Regions from separate parts of the Lysinibacillus sp. TE18511 genome, predicted to be linked through region 1. Evidence: riboswitches for the same ligand, from Rfam matches in the RefSeq annotation. Region 1 holds a riboswitch; each other region holds the start of a gene.
The links. Region 1 has a riboswitch for S-adenosylmethionine ahead of ACVWXS_RS06190 (Na+/H+ antiporter NhaC family protein). Riboswitches for the same ligand answer to the same signal wherever they lie in the genome.

Region 1 (5,900 bases):
CAGCCAAAACAAAGATTGGTCAAATTATTCACTTAAAAAATTGGAAAGAGGATGTATTATTAGAAGGCTATACAAATGATGGATTAATTTATGCTTCTATAAAAAACTTAGATCCTTTAGATGTATATAATTACTGTTTTAGCATTAAAAAAGGTTTAACAGGAGCATATATTTCATTCTATTCCAATGAATATTTATTATATGTAAATAATGATGTTATTGATATTATTTCAAATGACTCCATGAATATTAATAAGCTAAAAGATAACTATAAAAACCTTTATGATACGTATTATGAGATCTCTAATAAATAATTAAAACATTTATTAATTTACTAAATAAGTAAAGTAGTATTGTACTTAGGTGCTTTCCTTGAAAAAAGGGAGTCCTTTTGTTATGTAGCTAAAGGGGTAGCATTCTTGTATTAAATGAAGTGGAAAAAGAATAACATTGTGAACAAATATACTTAAACCTAGATTATTTAAATGTAAGCGCCGAACACTACACACTTTCTAATGAATTAATAATCGTGAGACAACCTCGATGATCATTCATTAGGAGGTTTTTTCATAGCCCGATCAGAACTCACCTCTTAAATAATAGACACTGCATAAAATATGTTTTTCCTTGGCCTGATTTACCGGAAATCAATAAATGTCGCCCTGTTGCTGAAAGTACTTTCATGGAGGTAAACTTTCAATGAATGAAGTAGATTTTTTTGGTTGGAAAATTCGTTTTAAAGATGAATTAAGAGCTATAAAAGATAACGATGCAAAAGAGATCATTATTATTGAAGGTATTCTAGAACTAAATGCAATGATTCGCATTGATGAACACGGTGAACTTCAAATTAAACCTACTTGGGATACTGTTGTTTTAGTTAATCCAAACGATAATATTATTACTATTCGCCATGCTAATAAAATGAAACTTTAATCAGCGGTGTAATAGGTCCATTCGGTGCTGCTTTAATATTATATCCATATGAACAGGAGTGGTTAGGAGCACAAGACGATTATAGAAAAATTTAATTTTATAAAAAAGGGTATCAATTCTTCGATATCCTTTTCTAACCTTTTAAAAGAAGGTGAAAACTTTGAGTTATATATTAATAAATATATTTATTTTATTTCTTATCATTTTATTTGCTGAGTCATTAATGTATTTAATTACAATAAAAAATACAAAATTAAAAAGCATTTTAACTTATATAGTAATGGCAGTAATAGCGTTTATCACCAGTCAATATATACCTAATGATTATAAGGAATTTACAAAAACAATAGCTACAGCATCTTTAATTTTAGCATTAGTATCTTTATTCAAAAAAATACCAATATTAATTAAAATAGAGGGATTAAATGTCGACAATGACTACAAATAAGAAAAAGTTGAAAGAATCCCGGGTTGTAGGTCAATGAAGTAATGGATTTTATGTAGCATTAATTATTTGTGGTTGTTAGAGTTACTGAATATTTTGTGACGAGAGACGAAAAAGATATGCCTCAATGAATTATTGTAGGGTCATTTGTTATCGCTGTTCTTACTGCAATAGGAATGACGGTTATTTCAAACTGTAGGGAGTGAGAAGATGCTACATAATGGAATAAAATATATCGGATTTTTAGCTATGCTAATGTTTGGAGGCATTTTTATTTTCAGATGGTTTCTTCGAGATGAATTATTATTAGATCAATTCATTGGTTTTTTGGTAGGTTCTATTCTTTTTATAGTGTCTTTTTTTGTTAAAAGAAACTAAATTAGTCTGGTCGTCTCTACGATTACTATTGAGCTTTATAAATATGTCTCTTTACAATAGATGATTACTATCTTTTGCTTCACATTTTCTATACCTTCAATTTCTGCAAATGCACCTACATCTTTGTAATTCTCCTGTATTATAACTAAACAATCTAATTGCCTATCGTCGTGATAGATGGTTCTATGATTACACCAATATTTTTAACATCTTAATTTAGCACTTCATGAATCGCTCCTCTCTTTTTTACCGTGGTCGCCTTAAAGCGGATTTTCTTTCTTGAAAAAACGTTTTTATGTGCTTTGAAATAGTATTTAATTAAAAACATGTTGCAATAATAGATGTTTTATTATAGTATTTCATTATTGTGCAAAAAAATAATATTTTTTCTTCTTATCAAGAGAGATGGAGGGACTGGCCCTATGATATCTCGGCAGCGGAACTTAGTGATTAAGTTACTGTGCCAAATCCAGCAAGCAATGGCTTGATAGATAAGAGGAGTGTTTTATAAATATAAGACCTCTTCTTGTTATTTCGAGAAGAGGTCTTTTTTTAGAAAAAAATGGACAAGGATGTGTCCATTTTTAATTTTTGGAGGTAGGACAATGAAGAAAGAGAATCCATGGGCGCTGATCCCATTTGTTGTTTTTTTGATTTTATTTATTGGTTCAGGGGTTATTACAGGTGATTTTTATGCCTTTCCTGTCATTGTAGCCATTGCCATTTCGGGCGCTGTGGCTCTGGCGATGAATCGAAAAGAATCGTTTTCGCGAAAGGTTGATATTTTCTGCAAAGGCGCAGGAAATTTAAATGTCATGCTGATGGTTGTTATTTTTCTCTTGGCTGGAGCCTTTTCAGAGGTAGCAAAAGGCATGGGGGCAGTGGATTCCACTGTTAACTTTGCTTTATCGGTCATTCCGCCAAACCTGCTTGTCGTAGGCTTGTTCATCATTGCCTGCTTTATCTCCCTGTCAATGGGTACATCGGTGGGAACGATTGTTGCACTGGCGCCGATCGGAGTTGGGATAAGCGAGCATATCGAACTTCCCATGGCTTTAGTAATGGCAGCGATTGTTGGCGGTTCGATGTTTGGCGATAATTTATCCATTATTTCAGATACAACCATTACTGCCGTTCGTTCACAAGGCGCACAAATGAAGGATAAATTTAAGGTGAATTTTTGGATTGTGTTGCCGGCAGCTATTGTAACGAGCATTATTTTAGGGGTTATCACAATGGGTGAAACCGCACATGTAGAACATTTAAGCTATAGTTGGGTAAAAATTGTTCCCTATGTTCTGGTTATTATTTTAGCGTTAGCTGGAATGAATGTTTTCTTTGTTCTGGCATTTGGGATTGTTCTCGCCGGGGCTGTAGGCTTAGCGGATGGCAGCTATCATTTAATGAGCCTTATGCAAACGATTGGCGAAGGAATGTCAGGCATGTATGAAATGGCATTTCTTGCGATATTAATAGCTGGAATGGTGGAGGTTATTAAGTTTAACGGAGGAATTGACTTTCTACTTCACCTTACGACACGAAGAATTAAATCGAAAAAGGGTGCTGAATTTGGGATTGCTGGCCTTGTGGGTCTAACTAATTTATCTACGGCCAATAATACGATTGCTATTCTAATTGCTGGTCCACTTGCAAAAAATATTGCTGATCAGTATGGGATTGAGCCAAGAAAGTCCGCAAGTATATTAGATATTTTCTCCTGTACGGTCCAAGGTCTTCTCCCATACGGAGCCCAATTCCTGGCAGCCGCAAGCGTAGCTGGAATATCGCCAGTAAGCATGCTACAATACTCTTTCTATCCGATCTTGATAGGAATTTGCGGGATCATCGCTATCCTTATTGGATACCCCGCACAAAAGAAAGCCTGAACTTCATCACTTTAGAGTGATGGGTGTGGCTTTAGAAAATATTGATTTTACATCGAAAATAATCCAATTGTTTTGAAAGAAAGATTAATCAAAACGATTGGATTTTTTTATGAGGTTGGTAAGGGTATAGATGATCATTCCTATTGAGCTTTTTAAATACGTACACGTGTAATTGTTCTAAAGTCATAGAAACGTGTGGTCAGATTATTCACTATTCTTCAAATAAATCCATTGACATGTTTTTCATAAATTCTCTCACTTCTCGGATGCAAGGAAGTTCACTTTCTACAAGCTCCACCCCGACATTTTTTGCTAGTGGTTGAAGCATCGGGCTTAACTCTTTAGAAACAAATATTTTACTTGGTCTTACCTCTAAGCTTTATAAAAATGCCCATAACACGCCTTGTGCAATTGGTGGCGTTTTAGGCACAGGGAACAATTCGTGTTCAATAACCAAATTGCTTCCTCGTTCAACAAGCATACCAGCAATCGGATAAACAGTGCGGTTCGTTTCTTCCGATTCTACGCCAAAAGGCATGTAAAATATATCATATTCTAATTGTAACGGGCTTTTAGGCTTTTTCTTATATTTTGCTTTTTCAAACATTGAAATTTCCTCGTAGCACTCATACGTTGGCTTTGGTATATTTATATGCAAAATATAGATTTCTTGTAACTCACCATCCATTTGTACTTTAAACGTTGGATATTGATGTGCAGCTACCTGTGGATATTCCCAGCCATCCTTCCGAGCTTCTGTAATATTAATCATCCTACTTACAACATCAATTAATAGTTCTACCTCTAGATGGTTTGGTCTTTCAGGATGCGTTCCTTCTTGATAGCTACGGTATTGAATCCAGTTCTTCTTCCCTCTATACGACAGCCCACAATCTTTAATTAGCAGATAATCTGCTGAATCTAACTCTTCTCTATCAACAAAATTCACAGTTAAAACATTTAAGCTATAGGAAAAATCACTCGATAAATTTTTCTCAAAAAGTATTTTCGCTAAGCTGTCATAGCCCTTTTCCATATCAAAAATCATTAATCCAAACTCTTCACCACCAGCTCCCATAACAGAAACAAGTACTTTGTAATCTATATCTGCAAAGTGAATTATAACGACTTCATCATCCCTTAAATATTGCCATGGCTTTAATTTTTTCAGGTCATTAGTAAGCTCCAATAAAGTAAGATAATCTGGCTCCTGATTTTCTAGTAAACTATTTGCCTCTTCATCCTCCCCTATCAGTTCATTAATTTCCTCCAAATTAATTTTGTCCATTTTACCAGTATGAATATTACCTGCTCCAGCAATACATATAGGAGTTTCAGAGTTCATCGATAATTCCTCATAGCTCTCTAATCGAATAGTAAATGATTCACTATTATCAATGACATGTGCAATGGCTTCATCACCGGATTTTCGAAGCCATTCATCGACCAACTCTTCATCTGTATCTAAATCCGTATCATTTTTAGGTAAAAAACAAATCTTTTCTTTAGATACTCGTCCATCTTTTTTAACAATTTCAAAATTAAAATAGTCCGCCCCATCCAAATCAAAACTTAGTAATATAATTTCATCTAGCATGGAAAAACTACTGTTCTTCGGTAACAATAACTTTCGATAAATTTCAGGTCTCTTCTTACTTTCAATATGCAACTGGATCATTGTTTAACCTCCTTCTTCTACCTGTTAAAACGATGTTGATGAAGCTACGGCTAATCTGCTTTCATACACAAATGCAATAATTATTTGATCCATTTCTTCATTGAATACTTAATTTAATTGCTTCTCCAAAGTGAGCCACTCTCTATTCACTTTACTAACAACCTAACCGTTCTGCAACACTTCAAAATCCATTCCTCACCAATCGTCACACACCTCAATACTAGCAGTGTTATTTGTGCAAAACACCCTGAGTGTTGTCTAGCACTGTGCTCTATTGTAATTAAGAAAATTCACATTTTAGAAAGTAAAGTATAACTTTCTAACTTTTATCAATTTTCGTTCAATTGATAACAAAAGTTGATTTTGAAACTTTTATAGACTGGTGGTATAAGGTTCTCCGCAGGACTTTATGAGTACTTTAATACCTCTATTTAAATGTAGAATTCTAGTTTTTACTAGAATTCTTTTCTTTCTTATAAGGATCATCTGTGATACCAAACTCCAAGCAGAGATTAATTTCCTGATTTTTATCAATTTTTGTTCAATTATCAACAAAAATTGATTTTAAATTTTTATT
Region 2 (5,900 bases), on a different contig from region 1:
TTATTGCTTGTCCTAAGGGAGGTACATTAGCAACAGAAATTACGAAATCCAAGACAAAAATAAAGGGAAAGTTTGAAAAAGGTACGCCAAAAATTAATGTTCATATAGATGTTGAGCAAAATGTCGGAGAAGTTGAATGTAATATTGACCTTACTTCCCATAAATCGATTGATTACGTAAATAAAAAAACGGAAGAAGTGATCCAACAACAAATCGAAAAAACAATCAGTACAGTTCAGCAAACTTATCGAGCTGATATTTTTGGATTTGGTGAGGAATTACATCGCACAGATCCTAAAAAGTGGAAAAAAATCAAAGAAGACTGGCCAACCATATTCCAAGAGCTACCAGTTAACGTTGAAGTACATGTCAAAACAGAAGGATTAGGAACAATGCAAAATTCATTATTGAACAAAAAAAAGAAGGAATAAGCTATGGTAATAACATTTTTCATACTCATTATTTCAATTGTTATTGCCTTTGCTTTTATTCCTAAACTTCAAAAAAATAACGAAACGAAAACGATTGTTATTTTTTCAATTTTTTTATTGATCGGTACTGCCTTAAATATTGGCATTGCTTTAAATCTCAAAATTCCAAGCCCAACAGACTTGATTACCTTTATCTTTACTCCAATTAGAGAGTTCATCGTTTCACTGTCAAAATAAATGAAGTAACTTTAAAAAGAAGGGGTAGTTCATGTTGGAAAAAGAAATCATTAGTTCAAGACAATTTACAATCATTACCCTTCTTTTTACAGTTGGTACAGCCATATTAATTATCCCTTCAAGTGTAACAAGTGCAGCAAAGCAAGATGCATGGATCGCAACAATCATCGGTGTCGGTTTAAGTTTACTCTTAGTGAAGCTACTCGTTACTTTAGGAAATCAGACTCCCACACTTACATTTACAGAGGCGAACGAAAAAATACTAGGTCGTTTTTTTGGAAAACTGACCGCAATTGGCTTTATCCTTCTTACCTTTTTGGCTACAGGTGAATTATTATATTTTATTGGAAGTTTCATGTCTACGGAAGTGATGCCAGAGACGCCTTCTATGGCTTTTTCATTGCTGTTTGGCATAATCATCATTTATGCTGCATTCCAAGGAATCGAAGTCTTTGCGCGTTCAGCAGAAATACTTTTTCCGGTGTTTATCTTGGTTTTTATCATTTTTGTAGTTTGTATATCACCATTAATCAATTTTGAAAATGTACAGCCCATATTGGAAACTTCAAAAAAATCATTATTTATAAGTGTTATTCGATTTATGAGTATTTGTTCATTTCCCCTTGCCGTGCTATTAATACTTTTCCCTTCCGCTGTCAATGTTCATAAATCAGCACAAAAAGGATTTTATATTGGCACAGCTATTGGAGGCATTGTTTTAATAACCATCGTCACACTATGTATCCTTGTCCTAGGTCCATCACTTACCTCTAATCGGACATTTCCTAGCTATGCATTAGCGCAAAGAGTTTCAATCGGGAATTTTTTGCAGCGTGTTGAAGTGGTTATGGCAGCCATGTGGATCTTATCTATTTTTATTAAAACGTTTATGTATTTTTATGCCTCCGTTATCGGCATAGCGCAAATATGTGAAATCAAAGATCATCGTCCGCTCATTTTGCCAATCGGAATGACTGTTATTGGCCTTTCGCAAATCATTCATCCAGATATCGTTCATTCCAATACTTATAATAAAGAAATCTTTCCTTTGTTTTCTGGTACTGTTGCAATTTTGTTACCGATCGTTCTACTAATCGCCGCGAAAATTCGCAATATTAATGGTAGTCAAGGGAATGAAAATGTTACAAACTGTAATTGTTGTCCACAGAATGCAAGTGGTAGTAATAACGGAAATGCTTCTAATAACGCAAGTAATAGCAACAGTAAAAATGCTGTACAAATTGGAAGTAATTGCAATTGCGGTAATGCTTCTAATAATGCAAGTAATAGCAACAGCCAAAATGCTTCTAATAATGCTAGCGATAACAACAGCCAAAATGCTTCTAATAATGCAAGTAATAACAAAAGTCAAAATGCTGTACAGAATGGAAGTAATTGCAATTGCGGTAATGCTTCTAATAACGCAAGTAATAGCAACAGCCAAAATGCTTCTAATAATGCTAGCGATAGCAACAGCCAAAATGCTTCTAATAATGCTAGTAATAACAACAGCCAAAATTCTTCTAATAATGCAAGTAATAGCAACAGCCAAAATGCTTCTAATAATGCTAGCGATAGCAACAGCCAAAATTCTTCTAATAATGCTAGTAATAGCAACAGCCAAAATTCTACTGCTAATGCTAGTAATAATAACAACCAAAATGCTTCTAATAATGCTAGTAATAGCAACAGCCAAAATTCTACTGCTAATGCTAGTAATAATAACAATCAAAATGCCACTACTAATGCAAGTAATAATAACAACCAAAATGCCACTACTAATGCTAGTAATAATAACAACCAAAATGCCACTACTAATGCTAGTAATAATAACAATCAAAATGCCACTACTAATGCAAGTAATAATAACAACCAAAATGCCACTACTAATGCTAGTAATAGCAACAGTCAAAATGCTGTACAGAATGAAACTAATAGCAATTGCGAAAATACTACAAAAGGTCAAAATGAATCTACCAATGAAAACCCGTCAGAAAACTAACAACATATTTGGATTTAAAAAATGATGCCCCTGATATGATCAAGGTCATCATTTTGTTTAAGTGTTTACAGAACCCATGAACTAGATATGATATTCAAGTTCATCAACGAAATCCCATTCATATGGTGTTTCTTGGTAAACATAATAGTTCAACCAGTTTGAAAATAATAAATGAGTATGGGCACGCCACGTATTAATCGGTTCATTTAATGGATCATCACTTGGGAAGTAATTCACTGGAACCTCAATATCCAAACCTTTTGCGACATCACGACTATATTCATCTGCTAATGTAGTCGCATCATATTCAAGATGTCCTGTAATCATAATGTTTTTATTATCCTTCGATTGCACAATAAAGACACCGGCATCTTCTGAGTAAGATAGTAATCGTAAATCAGGATGGTTGCGTACTTCGTCAATAGAAACAGAAGTATATCGTGAATGTGGGGCCGTAAATAAATCGCTAAAGCCTCGAACTAAATCCACGGTTAAATCCGTAATGACATGAGAATAAACACCTGAGCATTTAGCAGGGAGCTCAATTTTGCCAATACCGTAATGATGGTATAATGCTGCTTGTGCGCCCCAACATATATGAAGGACCGATGTCACGTTTTCCTTGGACCAATCCATAATTTCTGCAATTTCCTGCCAATAGTTCACGTCCTCAAAAGCCATTTTTTCAACTGGCGCACCCGTAATAATCATGCCATCATAGCGACGATGGCGAATTTGATGAAAAGTTGTGTAAAATAGCTGTAAATGCGATTTACTGACATTTTTCGATTCATGTGTGGCTGTGTTTAAAAATGTAATATTAACTTGTAATGGTGTGTTACCTAATAAACGTAGTAATTGCAGCTCTGTTTTTTCTTTTTCAGGCATTAAATTCAAAATTAATATATTTAACGGACGAATTTGTTGGGTTTTCGCTCTATCCTCTTCCATGACGAAGATTTTTTCCTCACGTAAATGTTCTCCAGCTGGTAAATTTTTTGGAATATTAATTGGCATCTTGCATTCCCCTCTCTTGTATTTCTCTACATATAAAGAATTTTATAAGTCCATCTAAATTAAAAAAATCCCCCTCATTCCATTTGAGATAGAATGAGAGGGATTTTAACCACGTTCACTCTTATCTCTCAAAGGACAAATCCTTTGGTGGAATTAGCACCTTTCTAACATTTGTTAGAGGTTGCTGAAGCGTCATCGGGCCAAATCCCTCAGCTTCTCTTGATAAGATTATTTAATTAAAAAGAATTGTAACATGAACAATTAAGAATATCAATAATACATAGAATATTTTGTAATTAACATGCATGTTCTTCTCTAAATTGATGAACACTAATCCTGATGCAAATCATGTTGACGCTATGAAATATTATGGTAAACAAGCCGTAATTATGTTACCATATATCTTTAGTAATAGAGAGGAACGTGAAAAGTTTGATTAAAATTGAATTTCCAAAACCAGATTTAGTGATTCGCCAACGCGAACAAGATTTAAAGCCAGGTGATGTACCAATCACACCGTACCATGGTTTTATTGATTTCCATAAAATCACACGTGAAAACGGTGGCATTTTCTTATTCTACAACGAAGAGAACGAGCTATTATTTGTAGGTAAAGCACGTAAAATTCGTCAACGTATTAAAAAGCATTTTGAGGACAATGTGTCACCGATGAAAAATCATCGTAATGAAATTTTCAAAATTGAAGTGTATGAAGTGGAAGATCCAATGGAACGTGAAATTTACGAAACATACGCGATTAATTCATTCCGTGCTAAATACAATGTTGATAAAGTATTTTATTAATCTTTAGCAAAAAGACCGAAATCTCTTTAAGGGGGTTTCGGTTTTTTTCGTTAGGTTTATTCTTCCTATAAACCTGTTATTACATGATCAAAATGTGTGGACTTGCCGTTTATATACACCTCGATAATTTCCTGCTCAGGGTCTTTTGTAATTTTATAAACATATTGTTCAGCAACATCATTGGATGGATTCATTTCTTCGAATTTTATTTTTAATATATCACCCTGTATCTCCAAATCAGCATGTGCAATCCCTTTCGAATAAAAAACAATGTAAAAAGTATCTTTTCCATCATTGATTAATTGGAGCTTATCATCGGAAATTATTTTCTTTTGCACTTCATCTGGAACAACAGCAATTTCACTAATACTTAATGTGGAATTATTACATGCTCCTAAAATAGTTAAGGTCAACATGAATAAAATGATGATTTTTTTCACTATTTATTCCCACCTTCATGTAGCATCCATAATTATTTTTATTTATTATATTTTAGGCTCATTACCATAACGTGTGGTTGATTACCGTTCCTACTGGGCGCTTTCCTGGGGGCGTCCGATAAGCCCCAAGGAGTCGCCCAGCCTCCACTCTAATCAACTTATATACAAAACATACGTCTTTACAAATGTTGTAGTTTTATAAAAAAGATTGATCATTTATAATAAAGATTGATTAAAGATCCTGTGTTGATATGCAGGATCTTTTCTTATTCCACAATCGGGCCAGATTGTGGAATAACATTCTTAAAAGAACTTTACTAACATTTGTTGAAATATTTCCTTTAGCTTTTATATTTAAGTAGTGAGTTGTATTTATATTGTAAAATGTCATATGTAATTTAAACGGGTTATGAAGAAATTTTTATTGACAAAATAATTTTTTTCTGTAAAATGAAAAACAATTCAAAAATATTTGTATAGAACAAAGGCTATGAAAAGAAATAGTATCAATTATTTTTACGAACAGAAAGTTACCGGTTGATGAGAGGTGCATGTAAAACGATTGAGAATTCATCTTGGAGCTGTGTACCGAAAAGATCATTCTAAGTAGGCTACGCCGGTAAGCACCCGTAATCATGTGCGAGAGTATCGTCAAATGACCGTACTTCTTGAGGTAAGTAATGTGAATTGCTTATAAATTAAAGGTGGTAACACGAGTTGAATCGTCCTTTTGGTTAATCCAAAAGGACGTTTTTTTTATTCCTTTTTTGAGCAAAGTATTTGAAAATCTAAACGTATTAGGAGTAAGACATTATGAAAGACAATCATCAAGATTCACAGCTGAAGCGCGAATTAAGTACTCGTCACATGCAATTAATTGCACTTGGCGGATCCATTGGGGTCGGTTTATTTTATGGCTCTAGTTCAACAATTCAAATGGCTGGGCCATCTATTTTACTAGCTTATTTA
Region 3 (5,900 bases), on a different contig from region 1:
GTTGATGCGCACCTGTCACATAATGCAGAACTAGTACGTCAAGGTATTATTGGTCCTATTGATTTTGCAGTTATTGAAGCGACTGCTATTACAGAAGACGGCTTACTAATTCCTACAACTTCAGTTGGTAACTCTCCGATTTTTGTGCAAGAGGCAAACCAAATAATCATAGAGTTGAACATAGCTCAGCTTGATGCATTAGAGGGTGTGCACGATATTTTTGTGCCAGGACCACAGGGGAAACGTGATCCAATTCAATTACAAGATGTATCGGATCGACTTGGCACAATTGGTATTCCACTAGATTTAGATAAAGTCAAAGGTATTGTGATTTCAGATATATTAGATGCACCATCAACAATCGTTCCTGCTGATGAAGAAACAGATATTATGGCCAATCATTTATTAAACTTCCTACGTGAAGAAATTAAAGTAGGCCGTTTAACGACAAGTTTACGACCAATCCAATCAGGAGTAGGTTCAGTAGCAAATGCTGTATTATTAGGCTTTAAAGATTCTGAGTTTGAGAACTTGGAAATATATTCGGAAGTACTACAAGATGCGGTATTTGAATTAATAGATGCAGGTAAGGTAAACTTTGCATCTGCTACTTCTATTACTCTTTCCGAGGCAGTTGGAAATCGAGTGTATAGTAATTTCGAACAATATACCGATAAATTAGTATTACGCCCGCAAGAAATTTCTAACCAACCAGAAATTATTCGCCGACTCGGGTTAATTTCTGTTAATACAGCGCTTGAAGTAGATATTTACGGGAATGTGAATTCTACGCATGTTTCTGGCACAAAGATGATGAATGGAATCGGCGGTTCTGGAGACTTTGCACGTAATGCAAGATTAGGTATTTTCGTCACAAAATCTTATGCGAAAGGCGGAAATGTTTCTAGTATCGTCCCAATGGTATCGCATGTGGACCATACGGAGCATGATGTAGACGTAATCGTTACAGAGCAGGGAGTAGCAGATTTGCGAGGGCTTGCACCAAAAGAACGGGTTGCACTCATTATCGATAACTGTGCACATCCGGAATATCGTGAGCAATTACGGAAGTATTTTAACGATGCTAACGAAGCAACAGGTGGGCACCATACGCCACACAATCTAGAAAAAGCACTTTCATGGCATGTAAATTACGCAAAAAACGGGACGATGAAGGACCCTGCATTATCGAAATAATAAAATGAAGAAAGCCTTGAAGGACAGTTGACTTGTTCCTTCAAGGCTTTTAGTTGTTAAGAATGTATTGCGGCAAAAAGCTCGGGTCAAGCAAGGTCTCTGAGTGATCGTTTGAGCCTCCGAAGTGATCGGGCGGGGCCCCGATGTGATCAGGTGAGCCCTCGAAGTGATCGGGTAAGCCCCAGCCCGTAGCGGAAATCAAAGCCTTCTAATCAGGATGGATAAAAATGGTTAATCAACACACCTGGTTATTTCTTTTTCTTAAATGCAGAAGTCACTTTAGGCTCAGTTCCCTGAATTAATCTCTTAATATTTTCAATATGCAAAATGATTGCTATTGCAAAAAGTAGTAGGGCAATAATCGTTGGACCTACTCCAGGAATCCATAAATATGTTGCTGTACAAAAAACAAGATAAAATTCAAGTACACCGACAATTAAATAATTCGTCGCGAAAGATAAAATAACAAATAAAATGAGTGCAAATAAACCAATTTTCCAATCAACTGCAAGTAGGATCCCTATGATTGATGCAGTTCCTTTGCCGCCATCGAAGCCCATGTGAAATGGGAAGTTGTGACCTAGGATGACACCGGCAGCTATGATATAGGTTAAGAGCCAAACTTGTACGTCTGTTAAATGTGTTGCATCTGCTAGATAAAAATGGGCACCTATAATAGCTGCTACACCTTTACCGATATCGATAAGTGCGACTAATACGCCGTATTTCCATCCAAGGGAAAGTGTTGCATTGGAAGCACCAGCATTGCCATGACCAGTCTTTTTTAGATCTACCCCGGATAAAAACTGCGCAACTTTAGAGCCGTGAATACAGCCAATTAAATAACCAACAAGTAGAAAAATGATAACGGCTTTTTCCATAAAACTCCTCCTTTATAAATAAATACTAAAATAGTGTATGCGTTCGTAATACGTTCAGAAGCAGACAGAAGTTTCGGAAAAAATAAAATTTTAGTGTTGACAGAAAAAAAGTCTATGTTTATACTTTGTAACAACGATGGAAATTGAATCTCATACTCTTATCAAGAGCGGCGGAGGGATAGGCCCTATGATGCCCGGCAACCAGTAAGTGACGAACTTGCTAAGGTGCTAATTCCTACAGATTCTTACTTGGATCTGGCAGATAAGGGGAGGAAAACTTGCAACCGCAACCCTCTTCTTAGCTGAAGAGGGTTTTTGTTTTCTACTGAAAAATCCTCCTCATCTCCGGTGCCATCGTAAACAAATAACCATTTGGAGGTATACAATGACAAATTTTAAACCAGAAACATTGCTGTTACACGGTGGCCAAGAGCCAGACCCAGTAACAGGATCTCGAACAGTACCCGTATATCGCTCAACGGCTTTCGTTTTTAAAGACACTGCTCATGCGCAACGTCTTTTTGCCTTAGAGGAAGCTGGCAATATTTACACTCGTATTACAAACCCAACTGTAGATGTTTTTGAAAAACGCGTCGCTTTATTAGAGGGCGGTACAGCAGCAGTAGCACTTTCATCTGGTGCAGCAGCTATCGCATTTTCCATTTTAAATCTTGCGGGTGCAGGTGATGAAATTGTCGCGGCGAGTTCTTTATATGGAGGTACTTATAATTTATTTGCCAATACACTACCAAACTATGGTATTAAAACAATTTTTGTAGACGAAACAAACCCTGAAAATTTCCGAGCAGCGATTACCGATAAAACAAAAGCGGTATTCGCTGAAATTTATGGTAACCCAAGTTTAAAAGTGCTAGATATTGAAGCAGTAGCGAATATTGCACATGAAAACGGCTTGCCATTAATTATTGATAGTACATTTGCTTCACCATATGGCTCTACACCAATTGACTTCGGTGCAGATATCGTCGTTCATTCCGCAACAAAATGGATTGGCGGACATGGTACAACTTTAGGTGGCGTTGTAGTAGATGCAGGAAAGTTTGATTGGACTCGTGGACGTTTCCCAGGCTTTACTGAGCCAGATGCTTCTTATCACGGTTTGCGTTATGGTATTGACACAGCAGAGGCTGCATTTGCCACAAAACTGCGTGTACAATTGCTACGCGACTTTGGACCAACGTTAAGTGCAGATGCAGCATTTAATTTATTACAAGGTTTAGAAACGCTTCATTTGCGTATTCCTAAACACAATGAAAATGCATTGGCAGTAGCTGAATATTTACGAAACCACCCATCTGTGGAATATGTAAATTACAATGGCTTAGAAGATTTCCCTACTCATGATTTAGCAAAAAAATATTTGAGAAATGGCTTCGGTTCAGTGCTTACATTCGGTATTAAAGGTGGACGTGAAGCAGGGCGTAAACTAATTGATAGTGTGAAATTATTCTCGCACGTAGCAAATGTAGGGGATGCCAAATCATTAATTATTCATCCAGCATCTACTACACATCAGCAATTATCAGCTGAAGAGTTAATCCAAACTGGTGTAACCGAGTCGCTCATTCGCTTATCAATCGGTTTAGAGGCAGTAGAGGATATCATTGCAGATTTAGAACAAGCTATTGAACAAGTAACAGCTTCTCAACAAACAATAGAGGCTTAATAAAAATTGGCTAATGTTGTAGCGTTTACGTATTGTCTCATTCGATGGGCCTCATTTGGTAATACGTAAAACGTTGCTGCATCAACCACTTACCCCATTTGGTAAGTAATCCGAAAGTATGCACAAATAATTCCTAGTAATTTTATAAGTATTATTGACTTATTTAAATCCTTGTATTATACTTGGGAATAACTTAAGCGTTCGAAAGGCTACCAACCTAGAACCAAATTGTTTTTCATAAGTACTCTCCACTTTTGAATATTTGCGTAGCCAATAGCTACACTGATCTAAAAACTGATGATAAAGGAGTGTTTTAAATGGGAAATGTTTATAGTGCGCAAAACATTGCATCTTATCTTATTTATGAACTAAATGAAAATCATGTGTTTGTGAACAACATGTCCATTCAAAACATACTTGCGTCAGTTGAAAGCAAATGGGTACAGACATTTGGACATTCTGCTTTTAATGAATTCGTTTATGCTAAAGAGGAAGGCTATATAGTAAAAGAGGTCTTCAAAGCATATGAAATATATGGTGCAAGTCACATTCCTGTACCTGCGACAGAGTATTACTTAAAATACGGTACATTCCAATTAGTTGAACGTACGTATGCAATACCAAACTTTACGCAAGAAGAAATTGAACTTGTACAACAGGTTATATCAACATATCGTTATCAAATGCTATCAAAAGCTAGTTAGTTCTCCCTCATAAATCTCGGCTCATTCTCTGCTGCTACAGGGAATGAGCCTTTTAATTAGATTTGATAAGTGGGAGAGAGATAGATTAACTGACCTGAAAAAATTTTTTATTGGTATCTTTTAAATGAACAATTTTTATGAACGTTTAAGCATACATATATAATAGAAGAAAGACTTTCGTTTTCTTTAGAAAAAACCGTCAATATTTGTTCAAATATTATAGAACAACTAAAAAAACGTATAATAAAGGGAATGAAACCGATTTCTTCTGCACGTCTAGAGAAAACAAATGTCCTCTCTAGAAAGATTTTTCTTGTGCATTGTATGTATTTGCGTTACAATTTTTTTAAGTTGAATTTTGAATTATTTGAATTTGTGTGTGTTGCACAGATTTATGATCTTCATTCAGTAAAGGGTTTGTGTAGCGAAAGTGAAATGATAGCTATAGAAGACTTTTGCAAATGGCGAGAGCGAAATGCCATGACTCTAAATCTGCTGAAACTGAAGTTAGAAACATCGCAAACTGGCCTACGATATACAGTCTGCGCACAATTCAAAATCTGTACGAATTAAGCTAAGGCGTAATTAAATTTAATGAAACTGCGGAATGTAAGTTGGAGGGAATAACAAGAATGGCAACTATAAAGGCAGCGATCCTAGGATTTGGAACGGTAGGTCAAGGAATTTACCATATATTAAACGAAAAGCGTGAAGAGCTTAAACATAAATTAGGAATTGAGTTAGAAGTAGCAAAAATTTTAGTGACAGATGCTAGCCGTGAACGTGTACCAGGCACAGCGCATTTAATGACAACTAGTATGGATGACGTTTTAGCAGAGCCAGGTATGCAGGTTGTATTTGAAGCGATTGTCAATGAGGAGCCAGCATTTACTTATTTAAAACGTGCTGTAGAGCATAAATGCCATGTCATTACAGCTAACAAAGTGATGTTCGCGAAAAGAGGCTTAGAACTACAGGATCTTGCAAAAGAGAATGGTGTATTTGTCGGCTTTGAGGCAACAACAGCTGGTGGTGTGCCTGTTATTAAAACGATGAAAAATATTTTACTAGTTAATGATGTTAGTCGTATTCAAGGAGTTTTAAATGGCACATGCAATTATATTCTAACAAAAATGCGTGCACAGGGCTGGTCGTTCGAAACAGCTTTAAAAGAGGCGCAAAATTTAGGGTATGCAGAGGCAGATCCATATAATGATATCTCAGGCCAGGATGCCTTTAAGAAATTAATGATTTTAAGTGCACTAGCATTTGGAGAGCAACCAGATTGGGCTGATGTAGAAGTGATCGGGATTGATAGCATTTCAGCCGAGCAAGTGAAAGAAGCGTGTGAACAAGGCTTACGTTATCGTCATGTTGCAGAGGTTGAGAAGTTGGCGGATGGTACAGTAGTAGCAAAGGTTGGCCCACAAT
Region 4 (5,900 bases), on a different contig from region 1:
AGAAGCATAAAAGGTCCATAAGTTCTTGTCATAGATTTGTGGTAGGCATAGCCACAATGCGGACAAACAGCAACTTCATATAACAGTGGATTTAAACCTTCATAGACTGGCATGAAGTCTGTTTGCTCTTCGACTACTTTATAACGATTGGGACGTACTTTATATGTGGTAAAATGCTTTTTACAAAACTTGCAATCCACACTACTTTCATAGTAGTAAATGTTAAATGCCATAAGAATCAACTCCTTTACATCCAATTAGGTTATTATTTCTTTTGTTCTATGTATACGATGATTATATCGTTCAATATGTTTAATTTACTTTCTTCTATATTAACAATTCTGTGTTCTTTGGTATACTCCTTTGGAATTATAAAAATTAAAAATGATCAAAACTTTTTTAGTCATTTGAAATTTCGAACTGTATCCGCAATAGTATTTATCGGTGTAGTTGAAATAAGTTACATATTTAATTTAGTTTGTCAAATTACGTACAAATGTTTAACTAAATTGTTGCTAATTTTTATGTTTTACAATTGCTTATATAGGTCAAATTAACTATATGTAATGTAAGAAGAAAAATGCCATCTTTTCAATTATTCAGGTAAAATTAGAGGTGTGCCGATTATGGAAATATAGGGATATTTTTGACTAAAAAAGGATTTCTTATGTGAAGAGACAGTGACAATGAAGCAGCTCGAACTTGTCTTGCGTTTTCTAATTAGAATCATCAACAAAAGTAGGGAAGCGTATGGCATGTATATATGTTGATGAGCTACTACTTAATAAAAAGGGTGAGTCGACATATCTGGCAAAATAATATCAAACGATAAGGAGCAAACGATGGATTATAAAATTGTATTTTTTGACGTAGATGGAACACTTGTTAATTATGAAGATGGCTGTATTGAAGAAAGTACAAGGAAGGCTATACAACAATTAATAAACAAAGGAATTCGTATTGTTGCTGCTACAGGAAGACCTTTGTCGATGTGCCAACAGTTAAGAAATATAGGAATAGAGACGTTTATTACGGCTAATGGTGCGTATGTTAAACATCAAGATCAAGTATTACATAAAATACCTATTGCAAAAGAAATTGTCCAAGCAGTTAAGGCTTTTGCTGATGACCATAAACAAAGTCTCTCGTTTTTTACAGAACAATTATCGATGAATAACGTCCAAGAAAAAGAGACATTAACAGCTATGCAAGAGACATTATCTTTGCTGGAGTTTCCTGTTATTAATGAAGATATTTTAACGCAAGAGGTATATTTAATGTGTCTATATGCCGATGAGGAGATGGAGAGAAGATATGCATCACAATTCCCGCATTTATTATTTAAAAGATGGCATCCATACATTACAAATGTTTTGCAGCATGATGTTTCCAAATCGATTGCTGTTCAAGCTGTACTAGATTATTTCAACTTGAGTCCTAAGGAAGCACTTGCTTTTGGGGATGGAGATAATGATATCGACATGCTGGAACAGGTTGGTTTTGGTATTGCAATGGGCAATGGTAGTGAAGCATTAAAAATTGTCGCTGATTTTATAACGAAGAAATCAACTGATGGTGGTATTGAGTTTGCTCTACGTGAGCTACAAATAATAGTTTAAGAAAACTATATTTATAGCATGGACTAGCCACTATACGTTGGGGAAAACTTTATGAACGTTATAATACTCATAATGTTGCCTACTTTGAGTTATTATAAAGCTAACATTGAAAAGAAATTATTATGCATTAGGTGGGATGGATTTATGGCGCATCATGTGCAATCTCTTATTGAACATTACGGGTATTTTGGCATTATTCTTATCCTAGTTGGAGGGATTGTCGGGCTGCCACTTCCCGATGAGATATTTTTAACCTATGTAGGGTATAGCGTATATCGAGAAACTCTCTCGCATATTCCAGCTCTAATCAGCGCTGTGGTAGGTGCGGCAGGGGGAATTACCTTAAGCTACTATATAGGCTATAGATTCGGGCTACCATTATTGCGAAAATACGGTCCGAAAATCCATATTACTGAACAGAAAATTGACGTTACTAAAAAATTATTTGCAAAAATAGGACCAATATTATTAGTAGTCGGATATTTTATTCCTGGTGTACGTCATCTAACAGCATATATTGCGGCTATCAATAATTATCCTTTTAAAAAGTTTGCTTTCTTTGCTTATACGGGAGCAATTATATGGACATTTACTTTTATTACCTTAGGAGAAGTACTTGGGGAGGAATGGCGTTATGTTGGGTTATATTTATCCCGCTACAGTATGTATCTTATAGCATTGTTCATCATAATAATTTTGATCGTTTATTTTATTTTTAAAAAAAGGAATTCACCTAAATAAAAAGGGTCTGATTCAATACCTATCATGGATTGATTCAGACCTATTGCTATTTTTAAGGCACTATTGCAAATGAACGCACAGGGAATCCAGAGGCCTTTTCGGGTTTTGGTACAATATTGAAAATAACAGCACCTTTAGGAGGTAGCTTATCCAAATTTGTCATAAGTTCAATTTGGTAAGTATCTTGCTCAAGCACAAAATATTCGCCATCTAACTTACCGTTTTTACGAAAATCAGCTGCTGAATCCGTATCAAAAGTTTCGTGACCAATAGCACTAACTTTTCGTTCGTTGAATAAAAATTGTAACGCTTCTAATCCCCAGCCAGGAATATGATTATTACCATCTACATCTTTGTTGCTGAAAGCCTCTTTATCTGGCCAACGCTTACTCCAATCGGTACGAAGCGCAACGAAGGTACCCGCTTCAATTTCCCCATATTCGGCCTCAAAGTCAAGAATATCTTGGATACTTAATGTGTAGTCGTTATTCAATTCGGCTGCCTTAGATATATCAATAACGATTAGTGGTAGGACTAGTTCTTTTAACGCCAATTCTTCTAAAAAGCGTGTATTTCGCACAAAATGGATAGGTGGATCGATATGCGTTCCATATTGCCCAGGGAAAGAGAATTGCTGTGCAAAGAAACCATCCTCATGGGAAAATAATGTTTCAAATTTTGCATCATCAAACATAAAGAAATGAGGTGAATTAGGGCCAAATGTATGTGTTAAATCTACCCATTCTTTCGATTTTAATAGTTGAAGTGCCTGTAAAAGGTCGTTTGTCATAATATTTTCCTGCTTTCTTGTAATTATTTTTGGATGCTTAGACTTTGTTTACTAGCGAAAATAAAAAAGAGCCCTCCTTGTAGAAAGAGGACCCTTGTGCAAAGCAATTAAGTAAGTCTTCTCATCTTCAAGGCTGATTTCGCCAATTGGAATTAGCACCATACCTATAGGCTGGTTGCTGAGACATCATAGGGCCAATCCCTCCGTCTCTCTTGATAAGAAAAATATAAGAATTTTCAGAAATAGATTACGAATACTTTAGCATATTTATTTATAGTTTACAAGTTCAATAGGGATACATAGTTAAAAAATTTCCAGAACCTTCAAAGTGTCAATTTGTAGTAATTTAAATAGACAACACATAGTTCCCACTCTTTAGTTGGATGTCACCAGGTCAAATTTACGGTTAGCTTACAACAGTCACTGTCAGTAAATATTATACGGATCCCATCTGGTGTATAGTTAGTTTCGAATTTGATGGTAATACCTGTTGACGCAATTAATTTTTCAACTTCTGTTTTATTTGACAGCTGTGCGGCGTCCATCAGATCATGCGCAAATTGCTCGGATTCGTCAATTTTATCCGTAAGTAATTGTGCTTGCTGCATAATAACCTTGATTCGTTTCGCAGAAGTCTTCAATTTATTTGTATTGATGGTTGGAAACGGGCTGCGATTTGTTGAGTTTGTTGGCATTGCTAGATATCTTGAAGGTTGTTGAGTGGCCATTGCCCATGTTGGATAATAGTTAGGGTAGACAAAATACGGATAAGGATTGTAATACAACTAAATTCCTCCTATCCTATAGTTGATACCCTATCTTATGTATAAAAATGTTTTCGGTGTTAGTGACTGATGTGAAAAACCTAGGACTGTAGGGGATTAGGGAGAAAAGATTTTACTCTGAGATAAAAAGGGGTTTAAAGATGAATATTCGTGAATATATAAAAAAAGGTTTTGAAGTTTACTACGAGCACTATAATCAGGTTTCAGAAGATGGATTTTGCAGATGGATGCGTCCGGATGTTCCTGTTGAGATGAAATTAGCAGATATTGATGAAGAATGGTCAAGATGGAAGATGGTCCCTTCTGTAGTAACGGAAGATGATATTCAAGCTTTAGAAAAAGAGTTCGGACTTCCATTTCCTGAATGGTATAAAGCCTTTATTTCAACGTATCACCATTATTTTGATGTCATACCGGAACAAAGTGTTGATGAACCTTTAAATAACGTTAGAGATATGTATAATCCATCGTTATGTAGTTTAGGATATCTTCCGTTTTCATGGGATGAAGAGTATGGAAAAATAATTTGCATTGATTTAAATGACAATGCAGATGAAGAGACTTGTGCAATATATGAAATTGATCATGAAATTTTATTTGATGATAATGCCGATATTCAAGCGTCATTAGACTATCTATATCCAAATTTTAAGGCGTACTTTGACGATACTTTCCTTAAATATGGTGAATAACAAAAGGAAGCCCTGGCTATTGTTAAGGCTTCCTTTCATCATTTTTATTCTAATACATACAAAGCAAGGGATCTATTGCTTCTTTCTATCAAAGATTAACCATAGGAACGTAGTAACCGCGGCAATCATCACCATACCGAATCCATATATAGGAGTATGAGCTAATGATTGGTGGCGAACGATGATTCCTCCAATGTACGATCCTAGAAAAATACCAATGTTAAAGGCTGAAATATTTAATGCTGAAGCCATTGAAATAGCTGATGGTATATATTTTTCTGAAAGCTGAACGGCATAAAGCTGTAATCCCGGTACATTCATAAACATAAATAGCCCCATCATAAAGACCATTATTAATCCAACTATTGTTGATTCTAAAAAGAAGTTGATGCCGAGAAGTGCTAATGCTAAGCCTATAAAGATAATAAAGATAGAACGTAAAGGGTTATTATTCGCAAAACGACCACCTAATGTATTACCGATGGCAACACAAATACCATATCCAACTAAGATCACGACAATTGCTTTTGGTGAGTAGCCCATATACTGCTCTAAAATAGGAGAAACATAGGTATATACAACGAATGCGCCACCATACCCTATTGCAGTAATAAACAGGATTAATAACATTCGAATATTCCCTAATACTTTACCAATATCTCGAATGGAAATTGGATTACCTTTCGATAAGTGACTTGGCACAAGCAGGGCATTACTAATTAATCCAATAATACCTATGATAACTATGAAAATAAACGACATTCGCCAATCGGTTACTTGTCCAATAAAAGTTCCTAGTGGTACACCAGTCACAGTCGCTAATGTTAGTCCTGTAAACATAAAAGCTATTGCACTTGCTCGTTTATTAGGTGCCACAACATCTGCAGCTATAACAGAGGCAATGGACATAAACACACCATGTGCCAATGCTGAAATAACACGCCCAGTTAGTAGTAATGAGAATGAGGGTGCTAAGGCTGCAAGTAAGTTACCGATAATAAACAGCACCATAACGAGCAGTAACACATTTTTGCGACTAAAGCGTGATGTTAATGCTGTTAAAAGCGGTGCACCAATAGTTACACCTAGTGCATATATGGATACGGTTAAACCCGCAGTACTTAATGTTATATCAAAATCTTTTGTAATTAATGGAAGAAGTCCGACGCTTATAAATTCTGTAGAGCCGATACCAAATGCACTGATTGCAAGTGCGAGTAATGTTAGTTTGGCATTCGGCACTTTTGTATCTTTCATTCTAATAATATCTCCT

Region 2: another riboswitch for S-adenosylmethionine. It lies ahead of metA (homoserine O-acetyltransferase MetA); the one in region 1 lies ahead of ACVWXS_RS06190 (Na+/H+ antiporter NhaC family protein).
Region 3: another riboswitch for S-adenosylmethionine. It lies ahead of ACVWXS_RS24220 (O-acetylhomoserine aminocarboxypropyltransferase/cysteine synthase family protein); the one in region 1 lies ahead of ACVWXS_RS06190 (Na+/H+ antiporter NhaC family protein).
Region 4: another riboswitch for S-adenosylmethionine. It lies ahead of ACVWXS_RS02440 (cyclase family protein); the one in region 1 lies ahead of ACVWXS_RS06190 (Na+/H+ antiporter NhaC family protein).

Annotation. Positions count from the first base shown of each region.
Region 1 is NZ_JBSSFD010000005.1:190,697-196,596, forward strand. It holds gene ACVWXS_RS06175 (hypothetical protein) at 1-314, shown strand, start outside; gene ACVWXS_RS06180 (hypothetical protein) at 700-936, shown strand; gene ACVWXS_RS06185 (hypothetical protein) at 1,097-1,384, shown strand; SAM riboswitch class I at 2,150-2,257, shown strand; gene ACVWXS_RS06190 (Na+/H+ antiporter NhaC family protein) at 2,365-3,645, shown strand; partial or broken gene ACVWXS_RS06195 (DUF7309 domain-containing protein) at 3,857-5,323, opposite strand.
Region 2 is NZ_JBSSFD010000031.1:1-5,900, reverse strand. It holds gene ACVWXS_RS18730 (Ger(x)C family spore germination protein) at 1-431, shown strand, start outside; gene ACVWXS_RS18725 (hypothetical protein) at 435-668, shown strand; gene ACVWXS_RS18720 (GerAB/ArcD/ProY family transporter) at 703-2,670, shown strand; gene metA (homoserine O-acetyltransferase MetA) at 2,752-3,687, opposite strand; SAM riboswitch class I at 3,806-3,916, opposite strand; gene ACVWXS_RS18710 (nucleotide excision repair endonuclease) at 4,120-4,491, shown strand; gene ACVWXS_RS18705 (hypothetical protein) at 4,557-4,931, opposite strand; T-box leader at 5,413-5,664, shown strand; partial or broken gene ACVWXS_RS18700 (aromatic amino acid transporter AroP) at 5,745-5,900, shown strand.
Region 3 is NZ_JBSSFD010000059.1:9,521-15,420, reverse strand. It holds gene ACVWXS_RS24230 (succinate CoA transferase) at 1-1,197, shown strand, start outside; gene ACVWXS_RS24225 (glycerol-3-phosphate acyltransferase) at 1,446-2,078, opposite strand; SAM riboswitch class I at 2,234-2,347, shown strand; gene ACVWXS_RS24220 (O-acetylhomoserine aminocarboxypropyltransferase/cysteine synthase family protein) at 2,464-3,765, shown strand; gene ACVWXS_RS24215 (hypothetical protein) at 4,083-4,469, shown strand; gene ACVWXS_RS24210 (homoserine dehydrogenase) at 5,102-5,900, shown strand, end outside.
Region 4 is NZ_JBSSFD010000002.1:198,160-204,059, reverse strand. It holds gene ACVWXS_RS02455 (DUF2225 domain-containing protein) at 1-233, opposite strand, end outside; gene ACVWXS_RS02450 (Cof-type HAD-IIB family hydrolase) at 843-1,619, shown strand; gene ACVWXS_RS02445 (DedA family protein) at 1,764-2,360, shown strand; gene ACVWXS_RS02440 (cyclase family protein) at 2,413-3,150, opposite strand; SAM riboswitch class I at 3,269-3,372, opposite strand; gene ACVWXS_RS02435 (hypothetical protein) at 3,537-3,935, opposite strand; gene ACVWXS_RS02430 (SMI1/KNR4 family protein) at 4,076-4,627, shown strand; gene ACVWXS_RS02425 (MFS transporter) at 4,700-5,884, opposite strand.